Regions from separate parts of the Paenibacillus sp. BAC0078 genome, predicted to be linked through region 3. Evidence: riboswitches for the same ligand, from Rfam matches in the RefSeq annotation. Region 3 holds a riboswitch; each other region holds the start of a gene.
What was found. A riboswitch is a leader RNA that binds a small molecule or an ion and turns the genes downstream of it on or off. The one in region 3 is predicted to bind cyclic di-GMP.
Positions count from the first base shown of each region.

Region 1: another riboswitch for cyclic di-GMP. It lies ahead of ACX1DY_RS28690 (transglutaminase-like domain-containing protein); the one in region 3 lies ahead of ACX1DY_RS10560 (S-layer homology domain-containing protein).
Region 2: another riboswitch for cyclic di-GMP. It lies ahead of ACX1DY_RS21025 (PA14 domain-containing protein); the one in region 3 lies ahead of ACX1DY_RS10560 (S-layer homology domain-containing protein).

Region 1 is NZ_JBTLRW010000026.1:70,793-73,061, forward strand. It holds gene ACX1DY_RS28685 (class D sortase) at 1-628, shown strand, start outside; cyclic di-GMP riboswitch class I at 714-795, shown strand; cyclic di-GMP riboswitch class I at 869-950, shown strand; gene ACX1DY_RS28690 (transglutaminase-like domain-containing protein) at 964-1,773, shown strand; partial or broken rRNA gene ACX1DY_RS28695 (16S ribosomal RNA) at 2,221-2,269, shown strand, end outside.
Region 2 is NZ_JBTLRW010000012.1:69,090-71,358, forward strand. It holds gene ACX1DY_RS21025 (PA14 domain-containing protein) at 1-950, opposite strand, end outside; cyclic di-GMP riboswitch class I at 964-1,043, opposite strand; gene ACX1DY_RS21030 (sugar phosphate nucleotidyltransferase) at 1,179-2,269, opposite strand, start outside.
Region 3 is NZ_JBTLRW010000004.1:254,633-256,901, forward strand. It holds gene ACX1DY_RS10555 (MerR family transcriptional regulator) at 1-668, opposite strand, end outside; cyclic di-GMP riboswitch class I at 888-980, shown strand; gene ACX1DY_RS10560 (S-layer homology domain-containing protein) at 1,032-2,269, shown strand, end outside.

The DNA.
Region 1 (2,269 bases), on a different contig from region 3:
GGGGATTCTTATCATGCTGTATCCAAAAGCGAACGAGTGGTACAACGATTGGGAGCAGCAGAAGCTGCTGGAAGAAGCCGAACAGGCCTATAGTGAAGTTACGCCCGCTCCGCCGTCAGGATCAGACCTGAGCAAGCCGTATGCGGCAGTTACCAAGCTGCTGTCAGAGGAATCATCTGCGAATGAACAGGCAGAAGCAACTGAATCGCCAGCTCCGGACATTCAGGTAGGCGGCAAGATCATCGGAATTATCCAAATTAACAAAATCGACCTGAAGCTGCCTATCCTTGAAGGGGCAACCAAAGCCAATATGAAGCATGCCGCCGCCCATATGAAGGAGACAGCACCGATTGGTGAGGTCGGCAATGCCGCAATTGCAGCCCACAGATCAAGAACAACAGGGAGACTCTTCAACAGATTGAACGAAGTCGAAATTGGCGACACCATTTCCGTTACAACAAGCAGGCAGGATTTCAAATACGTTGTTTATGATATCTCTATCGTGGAGCCTACAGATATTTCGGTGCTAAATGGGCATAACGATGACAAAATACTTACCCTGATTACATGTGATCCATTGGTCAATCCAACCCACCGGCTGATCGTGCATGCTAAGCTAGTTATATAAAAATTCAACTAAAAATAGTGTGAATCTAGTGATTTGGGTCTTGAATATAGAGATAGATATGGTACTATGTAACTATAAAAGCTAAACACGATAACGGCAAACCTATCGAAAGATAGGGACGCAAAGCTAAAGGGCCTTCCCGCTATGGATGGCAGCCAGCTACCGAATGAAGAGGCTTTTTTTGTTTGTTCTTAAGCTAAATCTAGTAACTTCTAGTAGAAGTAAGAACAGATAGAACTTATACGATAACGGCAAACCTATCGAAAGGTAGGGACGCAAAGCTAAAGGGTCTTCCCGTTAAGGATGGCAGCCAGCTACCGAAAGGAGTTTTATCCATGAAGAAATTCTTTTTTACATTATTAACATTGTTTGTAGTTGCTACTTCCGTTCAAGCGGGATCTGTTGAAGCCGCAAGCACGGACACCGGCTGGTTGAATACAGCTCAATTGGATCAGGGTGTTATCTCGGTATCCTATGCCGTCCCTAAGGACAAGCGTGTCAAGCTTATGATCACCAAAGACAACAACAGCTACACTTACAACCTCTATGCCTCCAGACAAACCGAAACGTTCCCGCTGCAGCAAGGCAATGGTTCTTATAAAGTATCTGTACTTGAGAACACCACCGGTAACAAATACAAAGTGATTTCTTCCGAAACCGTAGATCTCAGTCTGAGCAATGCAAATGCCGTATATCTGGGCTCCGTACAGAACGTGAAATGGAGTTCTTCCGATACAACAGTTCTGAAGGCTAAGCAACTAACGCAAGGTCTGACAACTGACGAAGCAAAGGTAAAAGCGATATACAACTATATTGTGTCTAACGTAAAATACGACTACACCTTGGCCTCCAATGTTTCAACGGACTACATCCCTAACAATGACAATACACTCCTCACCAAAAAGGGGATCTGCTACGACTACGCTTCATTGTTTGCTACCATGCTTCGCAGTGAAGGCATTCCAACTAAGCTGGTTATGGGGAACTCAAGCTACGTTACTACCTATCATGCTTGGAACGAAGTCTTCCTTAATGGCAAATGGGTAATTATTGATACGACTGTAGATGCAGGATTGGCGAAGAACAGCCAGACAACAGGATTGATCAAAGATGCAAGCAAATATACTGCAGCTAAGTTCTATTAAGAACAAGCAGTTGTTTTCATAATCTAGCCTAATTCATAGATAACCCGCTTAAATATTAAGTGGGTTATTTTTCTTTGTTTATAGGGGTTGCTTTTTCATAGGGTTATGAGGTATTATGATTAAGCGTTGTTAGAGCGCGGCAAAAGTTAATAAGAAATAGCTGAATAAGTTGTTTCGAAAAAAACTGTTGCGTTTCTGAAATCAATGTGATATATTATAAGAGTTGCTGCTGACGTGAACACCGTCGTGGGCAACGAGCTTGATCTTTGAAAACTGAACAACGAGTGAGTATCGGAAATCACTTCGGTGATTCCAAAATGAGAATTTTAATTCTCGTCAGATGTTTCAAAATGAGCGAATCGCTCTTTCTATACTGCATTCTCTTCATCCACTCAAGTTTGAGTTGGACCCAAGAGAATGCAGGCGACGCTTGCTTCGCAAGCGTCCTTATTGGAGAGTTTGATCCTGGCTCAGGACGAACGCTGGCGGCGTGCCT
Region 2 (2,269 bases), on a different contig from region 3:
AGCATTTTGCCCCAGCTCATCATGTATACCCAGTTTTTCTGGGATAGCTGCAGCTTTGCCGTGCTTGGCATTTGACCATTTTCACCGATGGCAATAGGTTTGCCGTTAGCAAGGCTCAGCAGGCTGTCATGATAAATATTCATAAAATCATTGTCATATATGTCTGCCGCAAGAACGTCTACCTTGTCAGCGCCCGGATAAGTCAGGGCATACGGATCGGCCCAACCATTCGGGGCATTCGGGTTCCATACCCACAGCAGGTTGTTTAATTTATGAACGCCCACAAAGCGGTCATACATAATATTCCACAATTTAGGGAAGTTGTTTTTCTTACCCCACCAGAACCAGTTACCGTTCATTTCATGATAAGGTCTCCAGAGTACTGGAACCCCTGCATCCCGCAAGCTTTTGAGCGAGACCGCTACTTTGTCCAGATCGGCGATCAGGCTGTTGTATTGAGTGGTTCCCGGTGTTACATACTTATCGAAGTCCGCTTGGCTCAAAGTCTTCTGGACGTTGGCCCATTGATACGAAGTGCCGGGCAATTGCTCATGGAAGGTCATAGCGACGATTCCGCCATTTTTATACCAGTTGATCGCGCTGTTCACTACATTCCGGCGCTGCGTGGCTGCAGTGCTCTCCGATTGGCCGCTGATCACGCCCAGCTCATAGCCGTGAAGGGCAGCGTATTGTCCGCTTGTTCCTTTAAGCTTGTTACTGAATTCATCGGGACTCTCCAGGTAGTCATGCTGTCCGGTGATGATGCCTTTTCCTGTAATGGAATAGAGATCGCTAAGCAGCTTGACCGCCCCCGGGGAGGCGTCGGGATTGACCGGAGCTGAAGGACTTGCGGCAGCCTTCGCGGATAAAGGCGCAATCCCTAATGCAGTCATAAACAGGGCAATGGACAAAACAGCACTCAAAAAACGAAAATTACGGTAAGTTGTCATCATTCTTCTTCCTTTCGGTAGCCAGGCTGCCACTCTTTCGAAGGCCCTATAGCTTTGCGTCCCTACCTTTCGATAGGTTTGCCTTTATCGTTTTGAAGGAATAATCCCTCTTACCGTAAGTATCGTCGCGAATAGTTTATAGTTTAGAGTAAAAATGAAATTTTCTTAATAAATGGTTCTTAATACCTGTTTTGGATTTGTAACAATTGGGTAAATAGATTAATTCGCCTATGAAATGAACTGATGCAGGGCGATATCTTCCCAGTCCAGAGTAATGCGAATATTGTCCTCCTCCACCAGCTCCGAGCCGGTCTGGACTTCAATAAACTCCACATCCGTCAGAGCCAGAATCGCATGTTTGGTGCCTTCCGGTATGCGGACTACGTCCCCTGCTTTCACATTATGCTTCTGCTCATTCAGCACAATGCTTGCCTCACCGCTGACGATGGTCCAGATTTCACTGCGCTTGTGGTGGAGCTGATAGCTGATATTTTTACCCTTGGATATGAAAATCCGCTTGGTCAGCACCTCATTGCCCTCATCATATTTCACGTAATCAATGACCTTGTAGTGGCCCCAGCGGCGTTCCTCATACATCGGTCTTTGTTCAAAAGATTTCAGCACTTCCTTAATGCGCGGGCTTTCCGCTTTATGGGTTACCAGGATGCCATCCGGGCTGGCAGCGACAATCAGGTCCTTGGCTCCAATTACAGTAATTGGAATATCAAGCTCATTGATCAGGCTGGTTCCTTCGGAATCGGCGGTCACAAAACCTTTGCCCACATGGTTGCTGCTCATTTCTTCGGTCAGTGTATTCCAGGTGCCCAGGTCCTTCCAGAATCCGGCGTAGGGCTGTACAACAATATTCTCTTCCTTCTCTACCACTTCGTAATCAAAGCTGATGGAAGCCAGCAATTTATACTGCTTCTGCAACTCCTCATAGTTCAGAGGCAACCCTTTCCGCTGCAAAATATCAAGCAGATATCCGAGCCGGAAGGCGAATACGCCGCAGTTCCACAGTGCGCCGCGGCTGATCAGCTCCTCAGCCAGTACACGGTCTGGCTTCTCCTGGAAGTGGCTCACCTGCATATAACCGCTTGCCCCCGCCTGATCGCCGGTAGGAATGATATAGCCGTATTTCTCTGAAGCAAGCTCAGGGACAACGCCCATCAGCGCCAGATTCGCGCCGCTCTCCTGCATGGTGGCCTCAAGCTGGATTACTGTATCAAAAAATGAAGTCTCCACATACGGATCAACCGGAAGAATAGCCACAGTCTCACTTGGAGACACCCCGCTCATCGAATACAGATAAGCAGCCG
Region 3 (2,269 bases):
TCTGTTCGGGCAGTAAGCTGTTGCATGAAAACAATGTCCCCTCCATACTGATATTCGAACAGCGTTCGGCTGCCGGGCTTGCCAAATGGGATTTGATTTGCGGAAATCCACTCCCAAAACAAATCAATCTCGGACTGTTCGTTGTCAGTTTTTATGGATGTAATCGCAAGCATCGGAGACAATGCCACAATATCCATATCCAGCGGCTTTGCTAGCTTGTCTGAGATCGTGTTCAGCGTTTCCATGGATAAATCATGTTTTGGTCGGGAGAACAGTTCATCCTCTACCTTTTCATAAAGCAGGGGCAGTGCGGATATCTGCGTGATACCGTGAGTGTTCATAGCATCTAAGAAGTCTGTAACATAAGATTTCAGTTGGGAGAGTGTGCTGATTTCGTCGTCAATTTCCTCAATTCGCTTAACAAAGCTTTGTACCAGCGTTTCCATATCTTGATTCTCATAAATTCGCAAAATATCCTTTATCGGAATCTGCATTTTCCGAAGCACCAAAATCTGCTGTAGCCGGTTAATATTTATGTTGTCATAAAAACGATACTTTTCAAGTGGTGGACGTTCACTCCGCAGCAAGCCTACTTGCTCGTAATATCGAAGTGTCCTTGAAGATATGCCAAATTTTTCGGTAACTTCGGTAATTTTCATTAACTTCATAACAGCCCTCCATACTTGTTCTCTTACTGCGATTATACCGATTGACCCAACGTCAAAGTCAATCCTTTTTGACCATCAATCCGATCCTCTGTTTTCATCCCCCTAAAAAAGGAAGAAATAGAACATCTTAATTTCACAGGAATAAATTCCGATAATAGAGGAAGTCCTCTACATCAAAAGTCATACTTACATAAGCATAAAGGGACAGAAAAACCGAGTTTTAAACAAAGGCAAATCCGTACGAAAGTCGGAGACGCAAAGCCACGGGCCTACTTCATCCAGGAGGGATGTTAGGGCAGCCGGGCCGCTCGAGGCACTTGGTTTTTTGGCGTGCCTAAAAATATCGCTGGGGGAGAGAAGTGAATGAGGTTCGGTAGGAAAAGGAAGTTTTCGCAGACGGTTGTGGCCGTAGTTGCGGTGGTGAGTATGCTTGGAGGGCTGCTGCCTAGTATAGGTGGTACGATGCAGGCCTCAGCCGCCGCAGCAGATCTGGGCCGGACGGACTATAGCGTGTCGGGAGAACGGCTGGTATGGCTCGAAGCAGACAGTGGCGGAGTGAAGCAGGTGCACGCGCTGAATCAGACCAGTGGTGCAAGTATGGTTCTTACGTCGGGTTCATCTGCTAAGGATGCGCCTTATGTGGATGGCACGGTTGCCGTATGGGCGGACAAAGGAAGCGAAGCGGAATCTTCACTCAATTGGGACATTTATAGTGCCGATCTTGTGACAGGCAAGAAGACTAAGCTCAACAAGCAATCCGGCCAATACGGTAATCCGACGACTGACGGTGTAGGTGTGGTCTGGTATGAACGCAAAAATTACGGCAGCATGATCTACCACGACCTGGCTACCGGCGTTGAGGCGGATCTCGGCGAAGGACGGTTCCCGGTGCTGGCGGATGGAAATGTGGTATACAAAAATGCCCGTGACGGAGGGCTTAGTCTGCTGAATTTGAGCAGCGGGGTTACGCGCGCACTTGTTAGTCTGGGCGGAGCCAATTTTGTGGACTGGTTTGTTTTTAATGGCAGTCATGTGCTGATCAAGCAAAAAAACGGTGCCTCCGAAAGCAAATATGTGCTTCTGAACATCAAGGACCTGACAGCTCAGCCAGTGGATCTTACCGAAATGAAGGCCGGAGGAACACAATATGCCTTTATGTCCATATCTAAGGGGCATGCGGTGTTTCAAGACGAAGTGGACGGTAAAACAACGCTGCAGCAAGTAAACCTTTCTACATATGCAGTACAATCGCTTCCGGCGATAGAAGCAGGAGCGAAGCTGATCGGAATTAGCGGAGATAAGCTGCTATACAGCAAGAAGGATGACTACATAGAATCGTTAGACTTGAAAAAAGACACCAATCCAACGCCAACGCCAACTCCAAGTCCAGGCACGACGCCATCCCCAGGTACAGTCCCGAATCCAGGTTCAACTCCTGAAGTGGCGGTTCCTGTGGTAACGGGAGCCAAAGACAGTCAGAGCATCGGAAGCGCGGGCGGAACCCTGTCTGTAATGGACGGATGGGCAAGATTAGAAATTTCGGCAGGGACATTCCCGGAGAATACCAAAGTGAGCCTGGCCCAAGCTGAGCTGGAGACGGC